3 regions of the Pseudomonas sp. TE4620 genome follow, and region 3 is predicted to be linked to each of the others. Evidence: predicted binding sites of a transcription regulator. Region 3 holds the regulator's gene; each other region holds the start of a gene.

Region 1 (9,791 bases), 3.7 Mb from region 3:
AAGGAGGGCAGTGACGGTAGCGCAGTGGATGGCTTCATCCTGGCCGGCGACGATGTGTCCTGGACCGGCGGTTGGGCTGAAGGGGCGGTGACCACGGCACTTAATGCCGTGGACAAACTGGCCACGCGCTACAACAACGGCTTCAGCCCCGAGGGCGGTCCCATTGCGCAGTGGGACCCCCTCAAGCCGGCTGCGCTGGCCGATCTGCAGGTCAAACGCTGAAACGTGCCACCAGCCCGCTCAGGTCCACCGCCAGGCGCGACAGCTCGGCACTGGCGGCGCTGGTCTGGTGGGCGCCGGTGGCCGACTGCACCGAAAGATCGTTGATGTTGACCAGGTTGCGGTCGACTTCGCGGGCAACCTGGGCCTGCTCTTCGGCGGCGCTGGCGATCACCAGGTTGCGTTCGTTGATCTCGGCCACCGCGCCGGTGATGGTTTCCAGCGCCAGGCCGGCGCCACGGGCGATGTTCAGGGTCGACTCGGCGCGTTCGGTGCTGTTGCGCATGGAGTTGACCGCCTGCTCGGTGCCGCCCTGGATACTGCCGATCATCCGTTCGATTTCGCTGGTCGACTGCTGGGTGCGGTGGGCCAGGGCGCGCACTTCATCAGCCACTACGGCAAAGCCGCGGCCGGCTTCCCCGGCACGCGCCGCTTCGATGGCGGCGTTGAGAGCCAGCAGGTTGGTCTGGTCGGCCAGGCCGCGAATCACATCGAGCACCTTGCCAATATCACGCGACTCTTCCGCCAGGTTGCCGATCAGTTCGGCAGTGCCTTGCACGTCGGTGCTCATGCGCTCGATGGCGCTGACGGTTTCCATGACCAGGTCACGGCCGTCACCGGCCGAACGGGTGGCTTCCTTGGAGGCTTCCGAGGTGCTCACGGCATTGCGCGCGACTTCTTCGACGGCGCTGGTCATCTCGGTGACGGCCGTGGCGGCCTGTTCGATTTCGTTGTTCTGTTGCTGCAGGCCACGGGCGCTTTCGTCGGTGACGCTGTTGAGCTCTTCGGCCGCCGATGCCAGCTGGGTGGCCGAGCCGGAAATCTGCTGCAGGGTGTCGCGCAGCTTGTTCTGCATCTTGGCCATGGCCTTGAGCAGACGCGCTGCTTCGTCCTGGCCTTCGGCGTGGATGCTGCGGGTCAGGTCGCCTTCGGCAATCCGCTCGGCGGCCTGCAGGGCTTCGTCGATCGGCTTGACGATGCTGCGGGTCAGCAGCAGGGCGCAGATCAGGGTCAGGGCGGTGGCGGCCAGCAGCAGGCCGATCACCAGAGTCACGGCATTGGAATATTGTTCGGCGGCGGTGCGGTTGATCTCGCTGGTTTGTTCGGTGTTGATGCTGACCAGTTGATCCATGACGCTGTTGATCTGCTCGGAGCTGTCGAGCATGTCGCGGTTGATCAGGTTGCGCAGGGTGTCCAGGTCATTGTTCTGCGAGGCCAGGCGCATGCGGTTTTCCAGTTGGCGGTACTGGCCCAGCAACTGCACGTACTGGTTGTAGGCCGAGCGTTCCTGGTTGCCGAAGATCAACGGTTCGTAGTTGCGGCGCGCGTCGTCGATCTGCTGGTTGCGCTGGTCGATCAGCTTGAGGGTGGCCTGCAGGGTGTCGGCTTCGCGGTTGAGCAGCAGGCGGTACGACAGAGTGCGCAGGCGCAGGGTCAGCTGGGTCAGTTGGTCGAGGTTGGTCAGGCTTGGCACCGTCGAGGTCTCGATGGTTTCGCCGGCCTGGCGAATCTTGCTCATCTGGTTCAGGGCGAACAGACCCAGGGCCAGCATCAGCGCACCGATCAGAGCAAAGCCCAGAAGCGCGCGCGGGGCGATATTCATGTTGCGTAGGGACATGGTGGTATCCAGGAGGGAAAAGGGCACGCGAACCGTGCGCAGGAGTCAGGACTGCCATGCCTATCGGTCGGCGGGGTAAAGACTTGAGCGGGCGAAGATGAAATTGTGAGGCAGCTATCTTTTTTCCTGACCGGTGGTAGGCAAAACGGGGAACCGGACCCGGATCGGCGGGTCAATCTGCACCAGGCCGAAGCGTCTAAACCCGATATCCCTGGCTAGCACGCGGACTTTTCTTTATCGTGTGCGCCCCCTGAAACACCCCGAGAAGGCAATCATGTTGGAAACTTCCCTTAGTCAACTGGAGCAACTGGTCAGCGACCTGGTGCAGAAGAATCAGGAACTGACCGAGCGCAACGCGCAAATCAGTGCCGAACTGGCCCAGGCCAAAGATGAAAACGACAGCTTGCAATTGAGCCTGCTGGAGCAGGAAGAAAAGCAGGGCGCTACCGCCGCACGCATCCAGGCCCTGGTTGAGCGTGCCAGCGTTGGTGCCGTGAACGCATGAAAACCTCAGCGCAGCCGATCAATGTCGTGTCGATCCTCGGCAGCGATTATTCGATCAAGGCCCCCGAAGGCCAGGAGCAGGCGCTGGCGCAAGCGGTGCAGATGCTCAATGCCTCATTGGCCGATACCAAGCGTAAATACCCGACCCTGATCGGTGACAAGCTGCTGGTACTGGCAGCCCTCAACCTGTGCTCGCAGCAGATCGAACTGCAACAGCAGCACCAGCAGGCCCTCGACCGTTACCAAGAGCAAGTCAACGCCACGGTCGATGTGATTGCGCGGACCATCAGCAACAGCTGATCGCCTCCAAAGCCCCAAGCTAAACCTTTTTGCCAGCTCACCGCCTTCGGGAGGGTGGGCCGGCATTGCTGTGGATCACTGTCATTATTGTATTTCCTGTTGTATACAATTGGCCTGTCTCTTGCACTACAGGGCTTATTTACCCAGGGGAAATACATGCAGTTCTGGCGGCGCAGTATCCAGTGGCAATTGATCGCAAGCATGGGCGCAGCGCTGTTGCTGAGCATTCTGGTGGTGGTCGGCATCTACAGCGTGGCGGTCAATCGGCTGACCGAGCGTTACCTGGTCGACACTGCCTTGCCGGCGAGCATTGAGGCGATTCGTAACGACATCGAGCGCATGCTTGGCCGGCCGCTGACGGCGGCGGCGGACATCGCCAACAACACCCTGCTGCGCGACTGGCTGGCGGCGGGCGAAGACAGTGCCCAGGCGCCGCAATTCATCGAGTACCTCGAAGCCCTGCGCAAGCACAACCAGGCCTTTACCGCGCTGTTTGCCGCGACCGCGAGCAACCACTACTACAACGAGAAAGGCCTGGACCGCACCCTCAGCCGCAGCAACCCGGCGGACAAATGGTTCTTCGGCTTCATCGACAGCGGCAACCCGCGGCTGCTGAACATCGATACCGATGGCAGCACCGGCGAACTGGCGCTGTTCATCGATTATCGGGTGGAAAAAGCCGGGCAACTGGTGGGCATCGCCGGGCTTGGCCTGCGCATGACAGAACTGTCCGAGCTGATTCACAACTTCAGTTTTGGCGAGCACGGGCGAGTCATGCTGGTGCGCGGCGACGGTTTGATCCAGGTGCATCCGCAGGCGCAGTTCAGCGGCAAGCGGCAGTTGGCCGAACAGATTGGTGGCGAGGCTGCCAAAGTTGTCTTGAGCCGTGAGCAGGGCCTGCACAGCAGCCGCTTCGAGCGCGATGGCGAGGGCTACCTGGCCCTCAGCCTGCCGCTGCGTGACCTCAACTGGACGCTGGTTGCCGAAGTGCCAGAAGCGCAGATCTACGCCCAGGTACGCGAGACCGTCTGGCTGACCAGCCTGATTGGCGGCGCAGTGGCGTTGGTGTCGCTGTTGCTGGTGGTACTGCTGGCACGTGGTATCGTCCGGCCGATCCGCCGCGTGACCGCTGCCCTGATGGCCATCGGCAATGGCGGCGGCGACCTGACCCAGCGCCTGGACGAGAACCGTGCAGACGAACTCGGCGACCTGGCCCGTGGCTTCAACCGCTTTCTCGACAGCCAGCGTGACCTGATCGGCGAAGTGCTGAGCACCAGTGAGCGCCTGCGGGCCTCGGTGGCGCAAGTCACGCAAGTGGTGGACAACACCGCCGAACGTTCCGGCCGCCAGCAGGAAATGACCGAGATGGTCGCCACCGCCGTGCATGAGATGGGCCTGACCGTGCAGGACATTGCCCAGAATGCCGGCAATGCCGCGCACGCCTCGCAAACCGCGCGCAGCGAAGCGCTACAGGCCCGCGACGTAGTGCGCCGCTCGATTGCCCATATCGAGGGCATGTCCGAGGAGATTGGCCAGGCGGCCAGTGCAGTGGGGGAGCTGGCTACGGAGGTGGCGTCGATCGACGAAGTGCTGGCGGTGATCCGCAGCATCTCCGAGCAGACCAACCTGCTGGCGCTCAACGCTGCCATCGAAGCGGCGCGGGCCGGCGAGATGGGCCGCGGCTTTGCCGTGGTCGCCGATGAGGTACGAACCCTGGCGCGGCGCACCCAGGTGTCCACCGATGAAGTGCAGCAGATGATCCTGCGCCTCAAGCAGGGTGCTGGCAGTGCGGTGGCGTCGATGCAGGCCGGGCAGGCGGCAACCGGCACGGGCGTGGAGTCGAGCCAGCAGACCGGTGCTTCGCTGGGGACCATCACCGAGCAGGTCGAGCACATCAGTGACATGAACCATCAGGTGGCGACAGCGACTGAAGAGCAGTCGGCGGTGACCGAGGAGATCAACCGTACGGTGCAGGGGATTTCCGACCTGGCGCGGGAAACGGCAGTGGATGTGCAGGGGTGCCGGGAGGAGTGCCAGGCGCTGCGCGGGCTGGCCGATGACCTGGCGCGGCAGATGGGTGGGTTTCGCCTTTGAAATTATCGCGGGGCAAGCCCGCTCCCACCGGATTTCATTGATCTTCGGTGGGAGCGGGCTTGCCCCGCGATAAGGCCCTCAAGCCCCCATCACCGCCCGGATATCTGCCGCCAGCTCACGCACCCGCGCCTCTTCGGTATCCCACGAGCACATGAAGCGTGCGCCGCCGCTGCCGATGAAGGTATAGAAGCGCCAGCCCTTGTTGCGCAAGGCTTCCAGCGCCGGCTCCGACATTTGCAGGAACACCCCGTTGGCTTCCACCGGGAACATCAGCTCAACCCCCGGCACATCGCGAACCAGTTCGCTGAGCAACTGCGCGCAGTGGTTGGCATGCACAGCGTGGCGCTGCCAGGCGCCGTCTTCCAGCAAACCGACCCAGGGTGCCGACAAAAAGCGCATCTTCGACGCCAGTTGCCCGGCCTGCTTGCAGCGGTAGTCGAAGTCTTCGGCCAGCTCGCGGTTGAAGAACAGGATCGCTTCACCCACCGCCATGCCGTTCTTGGTGCCGCCAAAGCACAGCACATCGACTCCGGCCTTCCAGGTCAGCTCCGCCGGGCTGCAGCCAAGGAACGCGCAGGCGTTGCTGAAGCGGGCGCCGTCCATGTGCAGGTTCAGGCCCAGCTCCTTGCAGGTGGCGCTGATGGCCTTGAGCTCGTCCGGGCGGTAGACGCTGCCGACCTCGGTGGCCTGTGTGATGGTCACCACCCTTGGCTTGGGGTAGTGGATGTCCTGGCGCTTGAGCGCCACTTCGCGGATCGACTCGGGGGTCAGCTTGCCGGCTTCGCTGCGCGCGGTGAGCAGCTTGGAGCCGTTGGAGAAGAACTCCGGGGCGCCGCATTCGTCGGTCTCGACGTGGGCGGTCTCCGAGCAGATCACGCTGTGATAGCTCTGGCACAGCGACGACAGCGCCAGCGAGTTGGCGGCGGTGCCGTTGAAGGCGAAGAACACTTCGCAGTCGGTTTCGAACAATTTGCGGAAGTATTCCGAGGCACGTGCCGTCCATTGGTCGTCGCCGTAGGCGCGCTCGTGGCCCTGGTTGGCCTTTTCCATGGCGGCCCAGGCTTCGGGGCAGATACCTGAGTAGTTGTCGCTGGCGAATTGCTGGCTTTTATCTGGCATGAGACTGTCCTGTGAACGACGCAGACGAGCACTCTAAACCAAGAATTGCGGCGTCGCCTATACAAAGCATTGCCCCCGTGGAAGCGGGCTTGCCCCGCGATGAGGCTACATGTCGTAAACGCACCTTTGCGTGGCGTCCGTAGGCATCTGGGCTGTCTGCGTCGGTCATACCATCGCTGCAAAAGGGCAATTGCCCGACAAGAACCGATGCCGCTGCCGGGAGAGACTGCGATGTTCAGCAAGCAAGACCAGATCCAGGGTTATGACGATGCACTGCTGGCGGCGATCAATGCCGAAGAGCAACGCCAGGAAGATCACATCGAGCTGATCGCCTCGGAAAACTACACCAGCAAGCGTGTCATGCAGGCCCAGGGCAGCGGCCTGACCAACAAATACGCCGAAGGCTACCCGGGCAAGCGCTATTACGGCGGTTGCGAGCATGTGGATAAAGTCGAGCAACTGGCCATCGACCGCGCCAAGCAGCTGTTCGGCGCCGATTACGCCAACGTTCAGCCGCACTCCGGCTCCTCGGCCAACAGCGCCGTATACCTGGCCCTGCTGCAGGCCGGCGATACCATCCTGGGCATGAGCCTGGCCCACGGCGGTCACCTGACCCACGGCGCCAAGGTGTCGTCCTCGGGCAAGCTGTACAACGCCGTGCAGTACGGCATCGACACCAACACCGGGCTGATCGACTACGACGAAGTCGAGCGCCTGGCGCTGGAGAACAAGCCGAAGATGATCGTCGCCGGGTTCTCGGCCTACTCAAAAACCCTCGATTTCCCACGCTTTCGTCAGATCGCCGACAAGGTCGGTGCTTATCTGTTTGTCGACATGGCCCACGTTGCCGGCCTGGTCGCCGCTGGCCTGTACCCGAACCCGCTGCCTTACGCTGATGTGGTCACCACCACCACCCACAAGACCCTGCGCGGCCCGCGTGGCGGCCTGATTTTGGCGCGCAGCAACGAAGAGATCGAGAAGAAGCTCAACGCCGCGGTGTTCCCCGGTGCCCAGGGCGGCCCGCTGATGCACGTGATCGCCGCCAAGGCGGTGTGCTTCAAGGAGGCGCTGGAGCCTGGCTTCAAGACCTATCAACAGCAGGTGATCGACAACGCCCAGGCCATGGCCGAAGTGTTCATCAAACGCGGTTATGACGTGGTTTCCGGCGGCACCGACAACCACCTGTTCCTGGTCAGCCTGATCCGCCAGGGCCTGACCGGCAAAGAGGCCGACGCCGCCCTCGGCCGTGCGCACATCACCGTCAACAAGAACGCCGTGCCCAACGACCCGCAGTCGCCGTTCGTCACCTCCGGCCTGCGCATCGGCACCCCGGCGGTCACCAGCCGCGGCTTCAAGGTCAGCCAGTGCGTGGAGCTGGCCGGCTGGATCTGCGACATCCTCGATAACCTCGGTGATGCCGACGTCGAGGCCGATGTTGCGAAGAACGTGTCGGCACTCTGTGCAGATTTTCCGGTTTATCGCTGAGTGGTCCAGGAGTAAAGACTATGCAACGTTACTCAGGCTTCGGCCTCTTCAAGCACTCACTCAGCCACCACGAAAACTGGCAGCGCATGTGGCGCACGCCCACCCCGAAAAAAGTCTACGACGTGGTCATCGTCGGTGGTGGCGGGCATGGCCTGGCCACCGCCTACTACCTGGCCAAGGAACACGGCATCACCAACGTGGCAGTGGTCGAGAAGGGCTGGCTGGGAGGCGGCAACACCGCGCGCAACACCACCATCGTCCGCTCCAACTACCTGTGGGACGAGTCGGCGCACCTGTATGAACACGCGATGAAGCTCTGGGAAGGGCTGTCACAAGACATCAACTACAACGTGATGTTCTCCCAGCGCGGCGTCTACAACCTCTGTCATACCTTGCAGGACATGCGTGATTCCGAGCGTCGGGTCAGTGCCAACCGCCTCAATGGCGTCGACGGCGAGCTGCTCAATGCTCAACAAGTAGCTGAAGAAATCCCTTACCTGGACTGCTCGAAGAACACCCGCTACCCGATCATCGGCGCCACCGTGCAGCGCCGCGGTGGTGTTGCCCGCCACGACGCCGTGGCCTGGGGCTTTGCCCGCGCCGCCGACGCCCTGGGCGTCGACCTGATCCAGCAAACCGAAGTGATCGGTTTTCGCAAGGAAAACGGCGTGGTCATCGGCGTCGAGACCAACAAAGGCTTTATCGGCGCCAAGCGCGTCGGCGTGGTCACCGCCGGTAACTCCGGGCACATGGCCAAGCTCGCAGGTTTCCGCCTGCCGATCGAATCGCATCCGCTGCAAGCACTGGTGTCCGAGCCGCTCAAGCCGATCATCGACAGCGTGATCATGTCCAACGCCGTGCACGGCTACATCAGCCAGTCGGACAAGGGCGACCTGGTCATCGGCGCCGGCATCGACGGCTGGGTCGGTTACGGCCAGCGCGGTTCGTACCCGGTGATCGAGCACACCCTGCAGGCCATCGTCGAAATGTTCCCGATCCTCTCGCGGGTGCGCATGAACCGCCAGTGGGGCGGCATCGTCGATACCACCCCGGACGCCTGCCCGATCATCTCCAAGACCCCGGTGAAGAACATGTTCTTCAACTGCGGCTGGGGCACCGGCGGCTTCAAGGCCACCCCGGGCTCGGGCAACGTCTTTGCCGCAAGCCTGGCCAAGGGCGAAATGCACCCGCTGGCCAAACCCTTTTCCATCGACCGTTTCCACAACGGTGCACTGATCGACGAACACGGCGCCGCCGCTGTCGCCCACTAACAGGAGAAATCCCCATGTTGCATATCTTCTGTCCCCACTGCGGCGAGCTGCGCTCCGAAGAGGAGTTCCACGCCGCAGGCCAGGCGCACATTCCCCGGCCGCTGGACCCCAACGCCTGCTCCGACGAGGAGTGGGGCGACTACATGTTCTTTCGCGATAACCCCCGTGGCCTGCACCACGAGCTGTGGATTCACGCCGCTGGTTGCCGCCAGTATTTCAACGCCACGCGTGACACGCTGACCTACGAAATTCTCGAAACCTATCCGATCGGCGCCAAGCCGCAGGTCACCGGCAAGAACACCAGCCCGCAGTTGGCAGTCAGTGGTCAGGGAGAAAAGGTATGAGCCAGGTCTATCGCCTGTCCAACGGCGGTCGTATCGATCGCAGCAAAGTCTTGAACTTCACCTTCAACGGCCAGACCTACCAGGGCTTTGCCGGTGACACCCTGGCCGCCGCGCTGCTGGCCAACGGCGTCGACATCGTCGGGCGCAGCTTCAAGTACTCGCGCCCCCGCGGGATCATCGCCGCAGGTAGCGAGGAGCCCAACGCCATCCTGCAGATCGGCGCCACCGAAGCCACCCAGGTGCCCAACGTGCGCGCCACCCAGCAGGCGCTGTACGCCGGCCTTGTGGCCACCAGCACCAACGGCTGGCCGAATGTGAACAACGACGTCATGGGCATCCTCGGCAAGGTCGGCGGCAAGCTGATGCCGCCGGGTTTCTACTACAAGACGTTCATGTACCCGCAGTCGTTCTGGATGACCTACGAGAAGTACATCCGCAAAGCCGCCGGCCTTGGCCGTGCGCCGCTGCAGAACGACCCGGACAGCTACGACTACATGAACCACCACTGCGACGTGCTGGTGGTCGGCGCCGGCCCCGCCGGCCTGGCCGCAGCCCTGGCGGCTGGCCGCAGCGGCGCGCGGGTGATCCTCGCCGATGAACAGGAAGAGTTCGGCGGCAGCCTGCTCGACAGCCGTGAAACTCTCGACGGCAAGCCGGCCGCCGACTGGGTTGCGGCAGTGGTGGCCGAGCTCAAGGCACTGCCGGAAGTCACCCTGTTGCCACGGGCCACGGTCAACGGCTACCACGATCACAACTTCCTCACCATTCACGAGCGCCTGACCGACCATCTGGGCGATCGCGCGCCGATCGGCCAGGTGCGCCAGCGCATGCACCGGG
Region 2 (9,791 bases), 4.7 Mb from region 3:
GTCGGCGATGGCGCCAACGACTTGCCGATGCTGGCGATCGCCGGCCTGGGCGTGGCGTTCCGGGCCAAGCCGCTGGTCAAGCAGTCGGCCAAGCAGGCGATCTCGACCCTGGGTCTCGATGGTGTGCTTTACCTGCTGGGTTTTCGCGATCGCGACGCTCGCGCCTGACGGACCTGGCTCCCACAGGTACAAAAAAGCCCGCATCGCTGCGGGCTTTTTCAGTTTCAGGCCTGTGCCGGCAGTGCCAGGCGCTCGCCCATGCTCACCGCAGAGCCGGCGCCGAGCTCTTCGGCCCATTTCACCTGCTCTGGCCCGAACAGCACCACGGCCGTCGAACCGAGTTTGAAACGGCCCAGCTCCGCGCCTTTTTCCAGGTGGATCGGCGCGCGGCTGGCTTCGTCGTAGCGCACCGTCTTCAGTTCACGCTTGGGTGGCGTTACCAGGCCGGCCCAGACGGTTTCGATCGAGGCGACGATCATCGCACCCACCAGTACCACGGCCATCGGCCCGCGCTCGGTGTCGAACAGGCAGACAACGCGCTCGTTGCGGGCGAACAGCTCCGGAACGTTTTCGGCAGTGGTCTGGTTGACCGAGAACAACCGGCCCGGTACGTAGATCATCTCGCGCAAGGTGCCGGCCAGCGGCATGTGCACGCGGTGGTAGTCCTTGGGCGACAGGTAGATGGTCGCGAACTGGCCACCCATGAACGGCGCGGCATTGGCCGGATCGCCACCCAGCAGCTCGAGGGCGCTGAAGCTGTGGCCCTTGGCCTGGAAGATGCGGCCGTGCTCGATCGGGCCGAGCTGGCTGACGGCACCGTCGGCCGGGCAGAGGATTGCCCCCGGGGTTTCATCCAGCGGACGTGCACCGGGCTTGAGGGCGCGGGTGAAGAAGGCGTTGAAGTGCTCGTAGGCGGTAACGTCTTCGACCAGGGCCTGGGACATGTCCACCTGGTAGCGCTTGGCGAACCAGCTGGTGAAGGCGTTCTTGAACCAGCGCACGCGGCATTCGGCAACGCAGCCGGCCAGGCGCGAGAGCAGGTGGTGGGGCAGCAGGTACTGGCTGATGATAAACAAGCGGGATTTCATTGGGTTTCCTTAAACTTCGACAGGGGTGTCGGGGTGGTTGCCCCATTCGCCCCAGGATCCGGCGTAGGCTTTGACCCGAGGGTAGCCCAGATGCTTGGCCACCAGGTAGGTAAAGCCGGATCGGTGGTGGGTCTGGCAGTGGGTGACCACTTCCTTGTCTTTGCTGATGCCCAGCTGCTCGAGGATCTCGGGCATGTCCTTGCGGATGCGCTGGTGATCGTTCAGGTCCATGCCGGCGGTCCATTCGAAATTGACTGCGCCGGGAATGTGCCCGCCCTTGGCTGCGAGAACTTTCTCGCCGCGGTATTCGGCCGGGCTGCGCGCGTCCCAGATCACCAGGTCGGCAGCGTTGAGGCGGCTTTGCAGGTATTCGCGGGTGGCCGTAGGCTCTTCGTGCAGGGTCAGGTTGACCGTGCCGCTGGCAGCGTCGGGTACTTCAGTGTTGAGGTTGCTCGCTGGCCACGCGTGGACACCGCCGTTGAGGTAGTGGTAACGGGAGTGACCGATTACATCCAGCAACCAGATGAAACGCCCGGCCCAGCCGCCGCCCTCGTCGTCATAGACCACATAGACCGCATTGGCGTTATGGCCGAGCTCGGCGAAGAGTTTTTCCAGGTCGGCCTTGGCCGGCAACAGGCCCGGCGCAGGAGGCTGGCCTAGCTGGGTGCGCTTGAAGTCGACGAAGCGCGCCCCCGGAATATGCCCGCTGGCATAGCGGTTGGGGCTGGTTAGGTCGACCAGGATCAACTCTGGCGCATCCAGGCGGGTTAGCAGGTCTGCCGGCTCGATAACCAGGGGCAGGCCAGAAAAGTCAGTCATCCAGAGTCTCCAGGGCGGAACAGAGGGGGCGATTGTAGCGCATGGCTCAGGCGCTGCGGTTGCTGAAGGCGGTCAGGGCCCGCTCGATGCATTGCGCGGTTTTGCCGAAGGCTTGCACGCTGACGTCCGCCAACGGCTTGCCGCCCTGGTCGGCGACCAGCAGCATCACCACCCGGCCATTGCTCGACAGCGAGCGCAGCAGCACGTGTTCGCTGCGAAACAGGGCGCGCAGGCTGGGCGGCAGCAGGGCTGAGAACTGCGCGTGGTTTTCCGGGGTCAGGCGCAGTTGCGCCGTTTTGCTCAGCAACCGTTGCAGCAGTTTGCTTTGTTCAATCGGCAGCACCAGGCTGGCGGCTTCCGCCGGCAGGCCGGCAATCTGGTGGACGCGCAGCTGGCTCAGGGTCTTGTCGGTCATCAGCAGCATCACCCGCTGCATGCCGCAGGCGACCAGCGCGTCGCGAGCCAACGTCGTCAGGTGGATAGCATTGCTGAACGGGCTGGGCTCGGTCAGCAGCTCCCCGCAGAGTTTGCGCCAGGTGCCCAGGGCCTGGGCCGAAGGCGTTGGCGGGGCGATCTGGCCCTGATGCAGGCGTTGCTGGTGCCATGGCCAGAGCAGCGCCTCGGCCGGGTGGAACAGGCCAGGGCAGGCGTGATGACGGGCGCTGATTGCCGCTTGTTGGTGCACCAGTTGCTGGACATCATCCAGCGGCGTTTGCAGGTAAAGGCTGGTGAGCAGTTGCCAGCGCTGCACATGGGCATTGGTCCAGCCAACCTGCGAGGCCAGGGCCAGGCCGTTGGCCAGCAGCACGGTATTGGCCGGCTGGTTGAACCAGCGGCGCAGGCTTGGTTGATCGTCCAGGCGCTGCTGCTGGTGCAGGCTGTCCTGGTCACGGGCGATGAGGATCGCCTGGGCCAGTAGCCGGCGCTCCTCCTGAAGTAAATGGTAACCGCGCGTTACCCAGTCCGGCAGGCGCCAGTGTTCGGCCAGGGCCTTGCACAGGCTCATGACCCGCACGCCGAACAGCTCTTGTTCCACCCGCAGTGCCGATTCGCCTTTGTGCACCACACGCAGCTCCCACTCATCGAGAAGCTTGGGGTGAGTCAGCGCCAGGGGCCACAGCGGTGACAGAAACAGCAGGCTGCCCCAATGGATTTCCTGCCACAGCCGCGCCAGGCGGCTGGCGAACAGGCCGTTGGCCTGCTGGCTGGCGTGCTGGCTGACCAGCTGCAGCTGACGCAGGGTCGGGGCAATTTCGGCTTCGGGCAGCGCCGGCAGGCGCTCCAGCAGTTCTGCGGTACGCGCCAGCCCCAGGCGGTTGAGGGCGATCTCCAGGCTCTCGGCCGGTTCGCCCAGGCCGGTATTGCTGTGGTGGTTGGCCTCGCGCATGACGCTGAGCACCAGTGCCGGGCTGTCCTGCATCAGTTCGGCGATGTCGCGCAACGAGCGGCGGCTGTCGCCAATGGCGGCTTTGACCCGTTCGTAGCTGGCCAGCGGAACCGGCAGGCGCACGCTATCGAGGAGCTTGACCCAGGCATCGAGTGTTTTTGGTGTTTGACTTGGCACGATGGTTTCAATAGGCATGCTGGAGGTAGGCCGAACTGGCTTTTCGCCTTGACTGACTATAGTCTGGCGCAGTTCTGCCGATAAGTAGAAGAAGAGTTTTTTTAACTTCCGCTCACGACCCTGACCACGACAGTAAGTGCTTTCTATCTATGGCTAAAATTATCGGCATCATCGTCGTATTCGCGAGTGTGCTCGGCGGATATGTACTTTCCCACGGCAAGATTGCGGCCCTGATCCAGCCTTTCGAAGTGCTGATCATCGGTGGTGCTGCTTTCGGTGCGTTCCTCCAGGCCAACCCTGGTTACATGACCATGCATGTAATCAAGAAGTCGCTGAAGATGTTCGGCACGCGCTTTACCCACACCTTCTATATCGAGGTGCTGGGCCTGGTCTACGAGATTCTCAACAAATCCCGTCGCGAAGGCATGATGGCGATCGAAGCCGATATCGAAGACGCCGCTGCCAGCCCGATTTTCGCCAAGTACCCGGCGGTACTGGGTGACGAACGCATGACCGCGTTCATCTGTGACTACCTGCGCATCATGTCCACCGGCAACATGGCCCCGCACGAGCTCGAGGGCCTGTTCGACATGGAACTGCTGAGCATGAAGGAAGAGCTCGAGCACCCGTCCCACGCCGTTACCGGCATCGCCGACGGCATGCCCGGCTTCGGTATCGTTGCCGCGGTACTGGGTATCGTAGTGACCATGGCCTCGCTGGGCGATGGCGACCAGAAGTCGATTGGCCTGCACGTCGGTGCGGCGTTGGTCGGTACCTTCTTCGGTATTCTCGCCGCCTACGGCTTCTTCGGCCCGCTGGCCACTTCCCTGCGCCATGACGCCAAGGAAGAGCTGAACGTCTACGAGGCGATCAAGGCCTCGCTGGTGGCTTCGGCCTCGGGCATGCCGCCATCGCTGGCCGTGGAATTCGGGCGCAAGGTGCTGTTCCCGGCCCACCGCCCGAGCTTCGCCGAGCTGGAACAAGCAGTTCGCGGTCGCTAAGCCATGGAGAACAATCAGCCCATTATCGTCAAGCGCATCAAGCGCTTTGGCGACGGCCACCACGGTGGCGCCTGGAAGATTGCCTTCGCCGACTTCGCTACGGCGATGATGGCGTTCTTCCTGGTGCTGTGGCTGCTGTCGACGGCCACACCGGAACAGAAGATCGCCATTGCCGGCTACTTCAAGGACCCGATCGGCTTTTCCGAAAGCGGCACGCCGTACATCATCGACCTGGGCGGTTCGCCCCAGCTCGCCCCGGAAAAAACCATCAACCCGGAAGAAAAGTCCGAGCCAACGCCTGAGTCCAGCATCCCGATCGACCAGAATACGGTCGAGAACATGGCCGAGCAGGTTGAGCGCGAGCGCCTCGAGTTGCTCCTGCAGGAGCTGCAGAACAAGGTTGAAGAGAACCCGCAACTGCAGAAGTTCAAGGACCAGATCCTCTTTGAGATCACCCAGGACGGGCTGCGCATCCAGATCATGGATGCCGAGAACCGGCCAATGTTCGACCTTGGCAGCGCGCGCCTGCAGCCGTACTTCGAGGACATCCTGCTGGCCATGGCCGACACCATCAAGGCGGTGCCGAACAAGATCAGCATCAGTGGCCATACCGATGCCAAGCCATACGCCGGCACCGGCGACTTCGGCAACTGGGAACTGTCGGCCAACCGCGCCAATGCCGCACGCCGCGCGCTGGTCGCCGGTGGCTACCCGGATACCCAGGTGGCGCGGGTGGTCGGCTATGCCTCGTCGTCGCTGTTCGACCGGCAAAACCCGCTCAACCCGGTCAACCGTCGGATCGACATCATCGTCCTGACCAAGAAGGCCCAGCGCACCATCGAAGGCGAGCAGACCCAGCCTGCCGCCCCCGAAGCCGGCCAGCCAGGCGCCGCGACGCAGGCTCCAGGGGCGACCCCGGAGCCAGCCCCGGCGGCCGAGCCCGAGCCGATGCAGCCACGGGAGTTGCGCCAGAAGCTGAACATCTTCGAAGACGGTGTATTGAAGATGGACGAAAACAAGCAGTAAGCCTGCTAGCTGAAAAAAACGCCCGTGCGCAGCGATGCCCACGGGCGTTTTGCTTGGCGCTACAGGCTAAAAGCCGCGGCGGATCTTGGCCTTGAGGTCGGCATGGAAGAAGTCGGCGTTGGAGCGGTTGGTGGCATTGGCCTCGCAGGCTTCGCTGTCGATCGAGCGCTTGAAGGTTTGCTCGTCATGGTAGGCGCGTACGTAGAGGTCGATGTGTTCGCGGTTGGTCATGGTTGGCCACTTCTCCAGATACCCCGGCAGCGTGGCCTCGCCGCACTGGTAAAAGGCTACCCGGCGATTGACCAGGGTGGCGGCGCCAAGCTGGAAGGGCACCCACCAGGCCTCGGCGGTTTCCGGTGCGAGCACGGCAATCAGGTGGGTGCACTGGCTGATGTTGCGGCGGATGATTCCGCTGATGTCGTCGGTGGTCTGCTGGGCCTCGCTGTCGAACAGGTCCAGCTGGGTATTGATGCCTTCAAGCTTGAGCCGCTCATTGATGATGAAGGCGTCCAGGCGTTCGCTGTGGCGATAACTGATAAAGACTGGCATCAGAAGTGCCCTCCCACGCTGGAGGGAGTGGCGTTGATGCGTAAAGGCTGAATTGTCATGGTTGATTCCTTTCATACGCAGGGCATGGGGTCGATTCGCTTCATGGCGGCGAATCTTGAAAGGTGACAATCAGCGAAAGTCTTTCGCACAGCAAGGTACGACCAGCAAAGCAGATGCTTCCTGCTTTGCTGGGTAATAAATCCTACGGATGAGTCCTACTTTGAACCGTTTGAGGCCCGTTTCCGGGCCTCAGATGTTTCAGTAAGTGTCTTGCGGCAGGCTGGCGATGATCGAGCGGTAGCTGTTCATCCGTTGCTGTTGCACGCGGCCGTCTTCGAGGGCCTTGAGCAGTGCACAACCCGGCTCGCGGTCGTGTTTGCAGTCGCGAAAGCGGCAGGTGCCGAGCAGGTCGGTGAACTCGATAAAGCCGGCTTCGACATCGGCACGGCTGACGTGGCCCAGGCCAAATTCGCGGATGCCCGGGGAGTCGATAAGCTCGCCACCACCGGGGAAGTGGTAAAGACGGGCGGTGGTGGTGGTGTGAGTACCCTGGCCGGACCATTCCGACAGATCGCCGACGCGGGTCTGAACCTCGGGCAGCAGGCTGTTGACCAGCGACGACTTGCCAACCCCGGACTGACCGACGAACACGCTGATATGGCCGTCAAGCTGGGCCTGCAGTTGCTCCATGCCGTTGCCGTGGTGCGCCGACACTTCCAGCAACGGGTAGCCAAGCTGGCGGTAAACTGCCAGCAATGCATTGAGCGCCGGAGCGTTCTGCTCGTCGATCAGGTCGGCCTTGTTCAGCAGCAGCAAGGGGCGGATGCCGGCATGCTCGGCCGCGACCAGGTAGCGGTCGATCAGGTTGGCATGGGGTTCCGGCGCCGGGGCGAAGACGATCACGATCAGGTCGACGTTGGCCGCTACCGGTTTGAGCTGGCCACGGCTGTCCGGGCGGCACAGCTCGGTATGGCGCGGCATCTGCGCGACAATCACGCCAATGCCCTGGTTGCCGGCGCGCCAGACTACCTTGTCGCCGGTGACCAGCGCCGGCAGGTTGGCCCGCAGGTGGCAACGGAACACCTGGCCGGCAACGTCGCCGTCCTGGGCTTCGACTTCGACCTGCACGCCAAAGTGAGCGATGACCAGGCCCATTTGCTCCGGGCCGAGGTCACCGCCTTCGAGCTCCTTCAGGGTCTGTTGTTCGCGTTTGGCGGCGCGGGCAGCGCGTTCACCCTGGATTTTTTCGATGCGCCAGTTCTGGCGTCGATTGAGCTGGCGTTTGGCCATGAAGGTTCCGTGTTCGGGAGGCAATATTTAACCGCGGGGAGTTTAGCACGCTCCACTAGGCTAAACTGCGCACCTACCGAGGAGCAGAATCATGCAGAACCCACAGAACCTGATCTGGATCGACCTGGAAATGACCGGTCTGGATCCGGATCAAGACGTCATTATCGAAATGGCCACCATCGTCACCGACAGCGACCTCAATACCCTGGCCGAAGGCCCGGTGATCGCCATTCACCACAGTGACGAGGTGCTGGCGCGCATGGACGAGTGGAACACCCGCACCCACGGCGCCTCCGGCCTGACCCAGCGGGTCAAGGACAGCCGCGTCAGCATGGCCGAAGCCGAGGCGCAGACCATCGCCTTCCTGGAACAGTGGGTGCCAAAGGGCAAGTCGCCGATCTGCGGCAACAGCATCTGCCAGGACCGCCGCTTCCTCTATCGCCACATGCGCAGCCTGGAAAACTACTTCCACTACCGCAACCTCGACGTCTCGACCCTCAAGGAGCTGGCAGCACGCTGGGCCCCTGAAGTGCGTGACAGCTTCAAGAAAGGCGGCACCCACCTGGCGCTGGACGATATTCGCGAGTCGATCAACGAACTGCGCCACTATCGCCAGCACTTCATCAAGTTCTGATCGCAACGCCGCCGGCTTGTACAGACAATCCGCGCGGCGCCCCCTTTTGGTGCCTGTGGCAACTGGTTAGACTGCGCGCCCCTTTGCACGGATCTGCGCCATGTTGTTGATGCTCTACCTCATTGCGATCACTGCCGAAGCCATGACTGGCGCGCTGTCTGCCGGGCGCCGCGGCATGGACTGGTTCGGCGTGGTGCTGATCGCCTGCATCACCGCCCTGGGCGGTGGTTCGGTGCGCGACGTGCTGCTGGGGCATTACCCGCTGACCTGGGTCAAGCACCCGGAATACTTGGTGCTGACCAGTTTCGCAGCGCTGATGACGATCTTTATCGCGCCGTTGATGCGCCACTTGCGCTCGCTGTTCCTGGTGCTCGATGCCCTGGGGCTGGTGGCCTTCACCCTGATCGGCTGCATGACCGCGCTGGAAATGGGCCAGGGCATGCTGGTGGCATCGATCAGTGGGGTGATTACCGGGGTGTTCGGCGGGATCCTCCGGGATATCTTCTGTAACGATATTCCGCTGATCTTCCGTCGGGAGCTGTATGCCAGTGTGTCGTTCGCCGCGGCCTGGTTTTACCTGGGCTGCGTGTACTTCAATGTGCCAGGCGAGCAGGCGATTCTGCTGACCCTGTTCGGCGGCTTCCTGCTACGCCTGCTGGCGATTCGCTTCCACTGGGAAATGCCCAAGTTTCATTACAACGACGAGCATTGAAGGCTTAAGCGGCAAGTGGCAAGCCACAAGCTGCAAGTCGAGGCGATCAGCTTGACGCTTGTGGCTTGGCGCTTGCCGCTGCTTTCATGGCGTGCTGCGCCAGCGCCCACTGCACATGCTCACGCACCAGCTCCGACGGAAAATCCTGCCGCGCCTTGAGCGCCTCCAGTATCTGGATGGTCGACGGCGCATTGCCAAGCCCCACCGCCAGGTTGCGCAACCAGCGCTCATAGCCGGCACGGCGCAGCGGCGAGCCTTCAGTGCTGTCGAGGAAGGTCTGTTCATCCCACATGAACAGCTCGGCAAGCCCGGCGCTGTCGAGGTTGTGCCGGGGCTTGAAGTCGTTTTCACCGCTCGGTCGGGCGAAGCGGTTCCATGGGCAGACGATCTGGCAGTCATCGCAGCCAAATACCCGATTGCCGATCAACGGTCGCAGATCTTCCGGGATCGCGCTTTTCAGTTCGATGGTCAGGTAGGAGATACAGCGCCGGGCATCCAGCACATAGGGGCCGACAAAGGCCTGGGTCGGGCAGATGTCCAGGCAGGCGCTGCAGCGGCCGCAGTGTTCGCTGGCCTGCGGCGGGTCGACCGGCAGCGGCATGTCGACAAACAGCTCGGCAAGAAAGAAGTAACTGCCGGCCTTGCGGTTGAGCAGCAGGGTGTTCTTGCCGATCCAGCCCAGGCCAGCCTGCTCGGCAATGGCCTTTTCCAGCACCGGGGCGCTGTCGACAAAGGCCCTGAAGCCGAACGGGCCGATATCCTTCTGGATGCGCTCGGCCAGGTGCTGCACGCGTTTGCGCACCAGCTTGTGGTAGTCGCGGCCCAGGGCGTAGCGGGAGATGTAGGCTTTTTCTGGTTGCGCCAGTTGCTGGGCCATGCGCGTATCGCCCGGCAGGTAGTCCATGCGCAGCGACACCACGCGCAAGGTGCCGGGCACCAGCTCATCGGGGTGCGAGCGCTTGCTGCCGTGGGCGCCCATGTAATCCATTTCGCCGTGGTAGCCCGCCTCGAGCCAGCGTTCCAGATGTTTTTCATGCTCGCCCAGGTCCACCCCGGTGATGCCGACATGGGCAAAACCGAGCTCTCGGCCCCAATCCTTGATCGATTG
Region 3 (9,791 bases):
CGCCGAGCACGATCAAGGCCGCCGGGCCATTGAGCAGTGCCGACAGGTGGCCGCCTTCGAGGTAGTTGCCGCCAACGATGGCGACAAAGGCCAGGATGATCCCGATAAGGCTCAAGACATCCATCAGACGCAGGCCTCGACCAGGTGCTTGCCGATCTCGTCCAGGCCATACACGGCGTCTGCCAGGTTGGCTTTGACGATGGCCATGGGCATGCCGTAGATCACGCAGCTGGCTTCATCCTGGGCCCACACGGTGCTACCGCCCTGCTTGAGCAGGCGCGCACCTTCGCGGCCGTCGGCGCCCATGCCGGTGAGCACCACCGACAGCACCTTGTCGCCATAGGACTTGGCCGCCGAACCAAAGGTGATGTCCACGCACGGTTTGTAATTCAGGCGCTCGTCGCCCGGCAGGATCTTCACCGTGCCGCGGCCGTCGACCATCATCTGCTTGCCGCCAGGGGCCAGCAGGGCCAGGCCCGGGCGTAGCATGTCGCCGTCCTCGGCTTCCTTGACGCTGATCTTGCACAGCTTGTCGAGGCGCTCGGCAAACGCCTTGGTAAAGGCCGCCGGCATGTGCTGGATCAGCACGATCGGCGCCGGGAAGTTGGCCGGCAACTGGGTCAGAACCCGCTGCAGGGCAACCGGGCCGCCGGTGGAAGTACCGATGGCAACCAGCTTGTAGGGTTTGCGCTTGGGTGCCGGCGAAGCACTCGATGCTGGCGCAGCCGCTGCGCGCACAGATGCTGCGGCGCGTGGTGCAGGCGTGCTGCCCAGGCTGCTGACGGCAGGTTGGGCGGCTGGCTGCGGCGCGGGCGCCGGGCTTGCGTAGGCACTGAAACGACGGTTGCTGCGGGAAATGGTATGAACCTTTTCACACAGCAGTTGCTTGACCTTCTCCGGGTTGCGCGAGATGTCTTCGAAGTTCTTCGGCAGGTAGTCGACCGCACCGGCATCCAGCGCATCGAGGGTGACGCGGGCGCCTTCGTGGGTCAGCGAGGAGAACATCAGCACCGGGGTCGGGCAACGCTGCATGATGTGACGCACGGCGGTGATGCCATCCATCATGGGCATTTCGTAGTCCATGGTGATGACATCGGGCTTGAGCGACAGCGCCTGGTCGATCGCTTCCTTGCCATTGGTCGCGGTACCGACGACCTGGATAGTCGGGTCCGCTGAAAGAATTTCCGAGACGCGGCGGCGGAAGAAACCGGAATCATCCACCACCAGGACCTTGACTGCCATAAACACTCCATTAGGGGGCGCGGCATGTGAGCCGCGCCACCAGAATCAAATACGCCGGGCGGCGTAACGCTTGAGCATGCTCGGTACGTCGAGGATCAGCGCAATGCGCCCGTCACCGGTAATGGTGGCGCCCGACATGCCCGGGGTGCCCTGGAGCATCTTGCCCAGCGGCTTGATGACCACTTCTTCCTGGCCCACCAGTTGATCGACGACGAAGCCGATCCGCTGGGTACCCACCGAAAGGATCACCACATGGCCCTCGCGCTGCTCTTCATGAGCGGCCGAGCTGACCAGCCAGCGCTTGAGGTAGAACAGCGGCAAGGCCTTGTCACGCACGATCACCACTTCCTGGCCGTCGACCACGTTGGTGCGCGACAGGTCGAGGTGGAAGATCTCGTTGACGTTGACCAGCGGGAAGGCGAACGCCTGGTTGCCGAGCATGACCATCAGCGTCGGCATGATCGCCAGGGTCAGCGGCACCTTGATGACGATCTTCGAGCCCAGGCCCTTGGTCGAGTAGATGTTGATCGAGCCGTTGAGCTGGGAAATCTTGGTTTTCACCACGTCCATGCCCACGCCACGCCCGGACACGTCGGAAATCTCGGTCTTGGTCGAGAAACCCGGGGCGAAGATCAGGTTGTAGCACTCGGTCTCGCTCAGGCGATCGGCGGCGTCTTTGTCCATCACTCCGCGCTTGACCGCAATGGCGCGCAGCACGTCGGCGTCCATGCCCTTGCCGTCATCGGAGATCGACAGCAGGATGTGGTCGCCTTCCTGTTCGGCCGAGAGCACTACCTTGCCGCCGCGGGACTTGCCCGAGGCTTCGCGCTCTTCCGGGGTTTCGACGCCATGGTCGACGGCGTTGCGCACCAAGTGCACCAGCGGGTCGGCCAGGGCCTCGACGAGGTTCTTGTCGAGGTCGGTCTCTTCGCCGACCAGCTCCAGGTTGATTTCTTTCTTCAACTGCCGGGCCAGGTCGCGAACCAGGCGCGGGAAGCGCCCGAAGACCTTCTTGATCGGCTGCATGCGGGTTTTCATCACCGCGGTCTGCAGGTCGGCGGTCACCACGTCGAGGTTCGACACGGCCTTGGACATGGCCTCGTCGCCACTGTTCAGGCCCAGGCGCACCAGGCGGTTACGCACCAGCACCAGCTCGCCGACCATGTTCATGATCTCGTCGAGCCGCGCGGTGTCGACCCGTACGGTGGTTTCGGTTTCGCTGGCAGGGTGCTTTTCGGCAGCCGGAGCGGCCTGGCGTGCAGGTGCAGGCGCCGCAGCCGCTGCTTTGGCCGCAGGGGCTGGTGCAGCAGCTGGCTTGGCGGCAGGTGCTGGCGCAGGCTTGGCCGCCGCTTTCGCAGGTGCTGCGCTGGCAACTGGTGCAGCCGTGGCTACTGCGTCCGGCGCAAACTTGCCCTTGCCGTGCAGTTCGTCGAGCAGCGCTTCGAACTCGTGCTCGGAGATGTGATCGCCAGCCGCGGCAGGCGCGCAGGCTTCCACAGGCGCGGCAGCAGCGCCCGGCAGTGCATCGACGGCAAAAGTACCCTTGCCGTGCAACTGGTCGAGCAGCGCTTCGAATTCATCGTCGGTGATGTCGCCACTGACATCGCCAGCGGCAGCTGCAACAGCCGGTGCTTCAGCCGCGCCGCCGAGGTTGTCGGCGGCGAACTGGCCCTTGCCGTGCAACTGGTCAAGCAGCGACTCGAACTCGGCGTCGGTGATTTCGTCACCGGCAGGCTCGGCGTCCTGGGCTTGTGCCTCGGCCTTGACTGCATTGAGCGAGTCGAGCAGTTGCTCGAATTCGGTGTCGGTGATGTCCGCCTCGGCCTCGGCCGCCGGTGCTTCAAGCACCTCGGGCTCAGCGGCAGGGGCTGGTGCTTCGTCTTCCCCGGCAGGCTCGGCCAGGCGCGACAGCGCCGCCAGCAGCTCTGGGGTCGCCGGGGTGATGTCGCTGCGCTCGCGAACCTGGCCGAACATGCTGTTGACCGTGTCCAGGGCTTCCAGGACCACGTCCATCAGTTCGGAGTCGACGCGTCGGGCACCCTTGCGCAGGATGTCGAACACGTTTTCGGCGATATGGCAGCACTCCACCAGCTCGTTGAGCTGGAGGAAGCCGGCGCCCCCTTTTACAGTGTGAAAACCGCGAAAGATCGCATTGAGCAGGTCGGCATCATCCGGTCGGCTTTCCAGCTCGACCAATTGCTCGGACAGTTGCTCAAGAATTTCGCCGGCTTCTACCAGGAAATCCTGAAGGATTTCTTCATCGGCGCCGAAGCTCATTAAACGTGCTCCCTAAAAACCCAGACTGGACAGCAGATCGTCGACATCGTCCTGACCGGACACAACGTCTTCACGCTTATCGGCATGAATCTGCGGACCTTCACCCCGAGTCGGATGTTTTTCTTGATCTTTTTCAGCGCGCAGCTGCTGGTGGTCATGTTCGATACCGGCAAAACGGTCAACTTGACTTGCCATCAGCACGAGCTTGAGCAGATTGCTTTCTACTTCGGTGACCAGCGCCGTGACGCGTTTGATCACCTGGCCGGTCAGGTCTTGGTAGTCCTGAGCCAGAAGAATGTCATTGAGGTGGCTGGCGACCTTGCGGTTGCCCTCCTCGCTGCGCGTCAGGAAACTGTCGACACGCTTGGCCAGCTCACGGAACTCCGGTGCCGCCACTTCGCGGCGCATGAAGCGCTGCCAGTCGACACTCAGCGCCTTGGCCTCGTCGCTCAGTTCGTTGAGTACCGGCGTGCTGGCTTCGACCAGGTCCATGGTGCGGTTGGCCGCGCCCTCGGTCAGCTTGACCACGTAGGACAGGCGTTCGGTCGCATCGGTGATCTGCGACACTTCCTCGGCTTGCGGCATGTGCGGGTCGATCTGGAAACTGACGATCGCGCTGTGCAGCTCGCGGGTGAGTTTGCCGACTTCCTGATACAGGCCAAGGTCACGGGTCTGGTTCAGCTGATGGATCAGTTGCACCGCGTCGCCGAACTTGCCTCGTTCAAGGCTGTCGACCAGTTCCCGGGCGTGTTTCTTGAGTGTCGACTCAAACTCGCCCAAGGATGATTGTGTTTGCTCCATAGCGCCCCCGTGGCGTACCTCAGCTATTGACGCGCTCGAAGATCTTTTCGATCTTTTCTTTCAGCACCTGGGCGGTGAACGGCTTGACCACGTAGCCGTTGACCCCGGCCTGGGCGGCTTCGATGATCTGCTCGCGCTTGGCTTCGGCAGTCACCATCAGCACCGGCAGGTGCTTGAGGCGCTCATCGGCACGCACTTTGCGCAGCAGGTCGATACCGGACATGCCAGGCATGTTCCAGTCGGTCACCAGAAAGTCGAAATGACCGCTTTCGAGCATCGGCAGTGCGGTGTTGCCGTCGTCGGCTTCCTGGGTGTTGGTAAAGCCCAGATCACGCAACAGGTTCTTGATGATCCGCCGCATCGTCGAAAAGTCGTCCACGATGAGGATTTTCATGTCTTTGTTCAATTAGACCTCCAAGCAGTCTTTAACGCGTTCAGCGCGGAACGCGCATTCAATCAATTCGGCACTACATTTCACGACTGCATCGAACCTGCGTTCAACGCGCCCGCCATTCCCCCAGGCGACCACGCAAACGTGCCGCGCACTGGCTGTGCAACTGGCTGACACGCGACTCGCTCACCCCCAGGACCTCACCGATCTCCTTGAGGTTGAGCTCTTCGTCGTAGTACAGCGCCAGGACCAGACGCTCGCGTTCCGGCAGGTTGGCGATGGCATCGGCCAGGGCTGCCTGAAAACGCTCGTCTTCCAGATCGCGCGAAGGCTCGAGCTGGGCACTGGCACCGTCCTCGTGCAGGCCTTCATGTTCGCCGTCCTGCAACAGGTCGTCGAAACTGAACAGGCGGCTGCCCAGGGTGTCATTCAAAATCCCGTAATAATCATCGAGACTCAATTGAAGTTCGGCAGCAACCTCGTGATCTTTAGCGTCACGGCCGGTTTTTGCTTCAATTGCACGAATCGCGTCACTGACCATGCGGGTATTGCGGTGTACCGAACGCGGCGCCCAGTCGCCCTTGCGCACTTCATCGAGCATGGCGCCACGGATGCGGATGCCGGCGTAGGTCTCGAAACTGGCCCCCTTGCTGGCGTCATACTTGTTGGCGACTTCGAGCAGGCCGATCATCCCGGCCTGGATCAGGTCCTCCACCTGCACACTGGCCGGCAGACGTGCCAGCAAGTGGTAGGCGATGCGCTTGACCAGCGGCGCGTAACGCTCGATCAGTTCGTACTGGGCGTCACGCGAAGCCTTGCTGTACATCCGATAACCACTGGCGTTCATAGCACCGGACCCGCACTCGTCGGTTGCACCAGGCGCTCGACGAAGAACTCCAGGTGCCCCCGTGGGTTGGCAGGCAGCGGCCAGCTATCGACCTTCTGGGCAATGGCCTTGAATGCCAGCGCGCACTTGGAACGCGGGAAGGCTTCATAGACCGCTCGCTGCTTCTGCACCGCCTTGCGCACACATTCGTCGTAAGGCACCGCACCGACGTATTGTAGGGCGACATCGAGGAAGCGATCAGTGACCTTGGTCAACTTGGCGAACAGGTTGCGCCCTTCCTGAGGGCTCTGGGCCATGTTGGCGAGGACGCGGAAGCGGTTCATGCCGTAATCGCGGTTGAGCAGCTTGATCAGCGCGTAGGCGTCAGTGATCGAAGTGGGCTCGTCGCACACCACCAGCAGCACTTCCTGGGCGGCGCGGACAAAACTGACTACCGAGTCACCGATACCTGCAGCGGTGTCGATCACCAGCACATCGAGGTTGTCGCCGATCTCGCTGAAGGCCTGGATCAGGCCGGCGTGCTGGGCCGGAGCCAGGTGCACCATGCTCTGCGTGCCCGAGGCCGCCGGCACGATGCGCACACCGCCGGGGCCTTGCAGCAGCACGTCGCGCAGTTCGCAACGGCCTTCAATGACATCGGCCAGGGTGCGCTTGGGCGTCAGGCCCAGCAGCACATCAACGTTGGCCAGGCCCAGGTCGGCGTCCAGCAGCATGACCCGACGGCCAAGCTCAGCCAGCGCCAATGACAGGTTCACTGACACGTTAGTCTTGCCAACGCCACCTTTGCCGCCGGTCACGGCGATCACCTGTACGGGATGCATGCTACCCATGTTTGTTCTTTACCTTGTCTTACTTAGACCGAGGCCACATGACTGGGCTGCGCTTTCAACACCTGAAAAATGCCTGGCAGACCATTGATGTAGGTACTTTGCAACGTAATCATATTCCCCTCAGCCCACGCGTTTGCCGGAGCTGTGGTAGAGATCAGCGAACATGTCGGCCATGGCCTCTTCGCTGGGCTCGTCCTGCATCTGCACGCTCACTGCGCGGCTGACCAACTGGTGCCGGCGCGGCAGGTGCAGGTCGTCAGGAATGCGCGGGCCATCGGTAAGATAGGCCACCGGCAGTTCGTGACTGATTGCCAGGCTCAATACTTCGCCGAGGCTGGCGGTTTCATCTAGCTTGGTCAGGATGCAACCGGCCAGGCCGCAGCGCTTGTAGCTGTGGTAGGCGGCGGTCAGCACCTGTTTCTGGCTGGTGGTTGCCAGTACCAGGTAATTCTTGGCCTGAATCCCGCGCCCGGCAAGGGTTTCCAGCTGCATGCGCAGCGCCGGGTCGCTGGCTTGCAGGCCGGCGGTATCGATCAGTACCACGCGCTTGCGCAGCAGCGGGTCGAGGGCCTGGGCCAGCGACTGGCCCGGGTCGACGTGAGTAACCGAAACGTTGAGGATCCGCCCCAGGGTCTTGAGCTGCTCCTGGGCGCCGATACGGAAGCTGTCCATGCTCACCAGGGCCAGGTTCTGCGCGCCGTACTTGAGCACGTAGCGCGCGGCGAGCTTGGCCAGGGTGGTGGTCTTGCCCATGCCGGCCGGACCGACCATGGCAATGACACCGCCTTCTTCGATCGGTTCGATTTCCGGCACCTGGATCATCCGCGCCAGGTGCGCCAGGAGCATGCGCCAGGCATGACGCGGCTCTTCGATTTCGGTGGTCAGCTCGAGCAGTTCGCGGGCAATCGGCCCGGACAGGCCGATGCGCTGCAGGCGGCGCCAGAGGTTGGCCTGCTGCGGCTTGTTGCCCTGCAACTGGCTCCAGGCCAGCGAGCCGAGCTGTACTTCAAGCAGTTCGCGCAGGCCCGAGAGCTCCGAGCGCATCGAGTCGAACAGGCGCGGGTCGATAGGTGCCGCGGCCGGTGCAGCAGGCACGGCCGGCGCTTCGACCTGCGGGTCGACCAGCGGCTCGGAAGCGGTCAGCGGCAAGCCGGCAAACAGCTGGCGATTGCCATCTTCGCTCTCGCTACGGCTGCTCAACTCGGCCTGGGCGGTGACGATGCGCGACTGGGTCTTGCGCAGCTCGTCTTCGAGCTCGACATTCGGCACCCGTGGCGCCAGGGCGGACAGCTTGTAGTCCAGCGCAGCCGTCAGCTCGACACCGCCAGCAATCCGTCGGTTGCCAATGATGGCGGCATCGGCCCCCAGCTCATCGCGAACCAGCTTCATGGCCTGACGCATATCGGCGGCGAAAAAACGCTTAACTTGCATAACCCACTACCTCAGCCGTTCGGGCCCACTGTGGCGACGATGGTAACTTGCTTGTTGTCAGGTATTTCCTGATACGCCAAAACATGCAAATTCGGTACAGCCAGGCGACCGAAGCGCGACAGCATGGCTCGTACCGGTCCTGCGACCAGGAGGATCGCCGGCTGCCCTTGCATCTCCTGACGCTGGGCGGCCTCGATCAACGAACGCTGAAGCTTTTCGGCCATGCTCGGCTCCAGAAGAACACCGTCTTCCTGGCCTTGCCCAGCCCTTTGCAAACTATTGAGCAAAATCTGTTCCAATCTTGGCTCAAGGGTGATCACAGGCAGCTCGGACTCAACGCCGACAATGCTTTGCACGATAGCGCGACACAATCCGACGCGCACCACCGCCACCAGCGCGGCGGTATCTTGACTCTTGCCCGGGTTGTTGGCGATGGCTTCGGCAATGCTGCGAATGTCACGCACCGGAACCTGCTCGGCAAGCAATGCCTGCAGCACTTTGAGCAGGCCCGACAAGGAAATGACGCCCGGCACCAGCTCTTCGGCAAGCTTGGGCGAAGCCTTGGCCAGCACCTGCAGCAGTTGCTGCACTTCTTCGTGGCCGATCAGCTCATGGCAGTGCTTGTGCAGAATCTGGTTGAGGTGGGTGGCGACCACCGTACTGGCGTCCACCACCGTGTAGCCCAGCGACTGCGCCTGGCTGCGCTGATTGACGTCGATCCACACCGCTTCCAGGCCAAAGGCCGGATCGCGGGCGGCAATACCATTGAGGGTACCGAACACCTGCCCCGGGTTGATCGCAAGCTCGCGGTCCGGGTAGATCTCGGCCTCGGCCAGGATCACCCCCATCAGGGTCAGGCGGTAGGCACTGGGCGCCAGATCGAGGTTGTCGCGAATGTGCACCGTGGGCATAAGAAAACCCAGGTCCTGGGACAGCTTCTTGCGCACGCCCTTGATCCGCGCCAACAACTGGCCGCCCTGGTTGCGATCGACCAGCGGAATCAGCCGGTAGCCGACCTCTAGGCCGATCATGTCGATCGGGGTGACGTCATCCCAGCCCAGCTCCTTGGTTTCCATCGCGCGCTGTGGCGATGGCAGCAGGTCCTGCTGGCGCTGCACCTCTTCCAGGGCCTTGAGCTTGGCCTGGTTCTGCTTGCGCCACACCAGGTAGGCGCCGCCGGCGGCCAGCAGGCCGAGGCTCAGGAAGGCGATGTGCGGCATGCCCGGCACCAGGCCCATGACGATCATCAGGCCAGCCGACACCGCCAGGGCCTTGGGCGAATCGAACATCTGCCGGTTGATCTGCTTGCCCATGTCCTCGGAGCCCGAGGCGCGGGTAACCATGATCGCCGCCGCGGTGGACAGCAACAGCGAGGGCAACTGCGCCACCAAACCGTCACCGATGGTCAACAGTGCATAGACCTTGCCGGCGTCGGCAAAGGTCATGTTGTGCTGGAACATACCGACGGCCATGCCGCCGATCAGGTTGATGAACAGGATCAACAGGCCGGCGATGGCGTCACCGCGAACAAACTTGCTGGCACCGTCCATCGAACCATAGAACTCGGCCTCGCCGGCCACTTCGGCGCGCCGCGCCTTGGCCTGGGCCTGGTCGATCAGGCCGGCGTTGAGGTCGGCGTCGATGGCCATCTGCTTGCCGGGCATGGCGTCGAGGGTGAAGCGCGCGCTCACTTCGGAAATACGCCCGGCACCTTTGGTGACCACCACGAAGTTGATGATCATCAGGATCGCGAAGACGACGATACCGACCACGTAGTTACCGCCGATCACCACCTCGCCGAAGGCCTGGATCACCTTACCGGCGGCCTCGTGGCCGTCATGGCCGTGGAGCATCACCACCCGCGTGGACGCCACGTTGAGCGCCAGGCGCAAGAGCGTCGCCACCAGCAGGATGGTCGGGAACGCGGCGAAGTCCAGCGGGCGCAGGGCGTAGACGCAGACCAGCAGGACCA

What was found. Region 3 encodes FliA, which starts transcription of late flagellar genes. Its sites were predicted from a motif close to CTAAAGTTTNNNNNNNNNNNGCCGNTAA; they were not measured.
Region 1: ACZ9A3_RS21780 (methyl-accepting chemotaxis protein) is a predicted target of FliA. The motif match lies at 1,898-1,925, and genes of this name have one in related genera.
Region 2: motA (flagellar motor stator protein MotA) is a predicted target of FliA. The motif match lies at 3,528-3,555, and genes of this name have one in related genera.

Annotation. Positions count from the first base shown of each region.
Region 1 covers NZ_JBWBQO010000001.1:4,673,076-4,682,866, reverse strand. Annotated here, with positions in the region: gene ACZ9A3_RS21785 (flavin monoamine oxidase family protein) at 1-222, shown strand, start outside; gene ACZ9A3_RS21780 (methyl-accepting chemotaxis protein) at 212-1,822, opposite strand; gene ACZ9A3_RS21775 (hypothetical protein) at 2,112-2,342, shown strand; gene ACZ9A3_RS21770 (cell division protein ZapA) at 2,339-2,641, shown strand; partial or broken gene ACZ9A3_RS21765 (HAMP domain-containing protein) at 2,798-3,874, shown strand; gene ACZ9A3_RS21760 (methyl-accepting chemotaxis protein) at 3,998-4,735, shown strand; gene ACZ9A3_RS21755 (threonine aldolase family protein) at 4,814-5,854, opposite strand; gene glyA (serine hydroxymethyltransferase) at 6,086-7,339, shown strand; gene ACZ9A3_RS21745 (sarcosine oxidase subunit beta family protein) at 7,360-8,610, shown strand; gene ACZ9A3_RS21740 (sarcosine oxidase subunit delta) at 8,625-8,954, shown strand; gene ACZ9A3_RS21735 (sarcosine oxidase subunit alpha) at 8,951-9,791, shown strand, end outside.
Region 2 covers NZ_JBWBQO010000001.1:5,675,635-5,685,425, forward strand. Annotated here, with positions in the region: gene serB (phosphoserine phosphatase SerB) at 1-168, shown strand, start outside; gene asd (archaetidylserine decarboxylase) at 225-1,088, opposite strand; gene ACZ9A3_RS26310 (rhodanese-like domain-containing protein) at 1,098-1,907, opposite strand; gene ACZ9A3_RS26315 (HDOD domain-containing protein) at 1,954-3,489, opposite strand; gene motA (flagellar motor stator protein MotA) at 3,621-4,472, shown strand; gene motB (flagellar motor protein MotB) at 4,476-5,498, shown strand; gene ACZ9A3_RS26330 (TIR domain-containing protein) at 5,565-6,047, opposite strand; gene rsgA (small ribosomal subunit biogenesis GTPase RsgA) at 6,306-7,337, opposite strand; gene orn (oligoribonuclease) at 7,429-7,971, shown strand; gene ACZ9A3_RS26345 (trimeric intracellular cation channel family protein) at 8,072-8,683, shown strand; gene queG (tRNA epoxyqueuosine(34) reductase QueG) at 8,730-9,791, opposite strand, start outside.
Region 3 covers NZ_JBWBQO010000001.1:976,415-986,205, reverse strand. Annotated here, with positions in the region: gene ACZ9A3_RS04715 (flagellar motor protein) at 1-124, opposite strand, end outside; gene ACZ9A3_RS04710 (protein-glutamate methylesterase/protein-glutamine glutaminase) at 124-1,242, opposite strand; gene ACZ9A3_RS04705 (chemotaxis protein CheA) at 1,288-3,519, opposite strand; gene ACZ9A3_RS04700 (protein phosphatase CheZ) at 3,532-4,320, opposite strand; gene ACZ9A3_RS04695 (chemotaxis response regulator CheY) at 4,340-4,714, opposite strand; gene fliA (RNA polymerase sigma factor FliA) at 4,818-5,558, opposite strand; gene fleN (flagellar synthesis regulator FleN) at 5,555-6,388, opposite strand; gene flhF (flagellar biosynthesis protein FlhF) at 6,509-7,819, opposite strand; gene flhA (flagellar biosynthesis protein FlhA) at 7,831-9,791, opposite strand, start outside.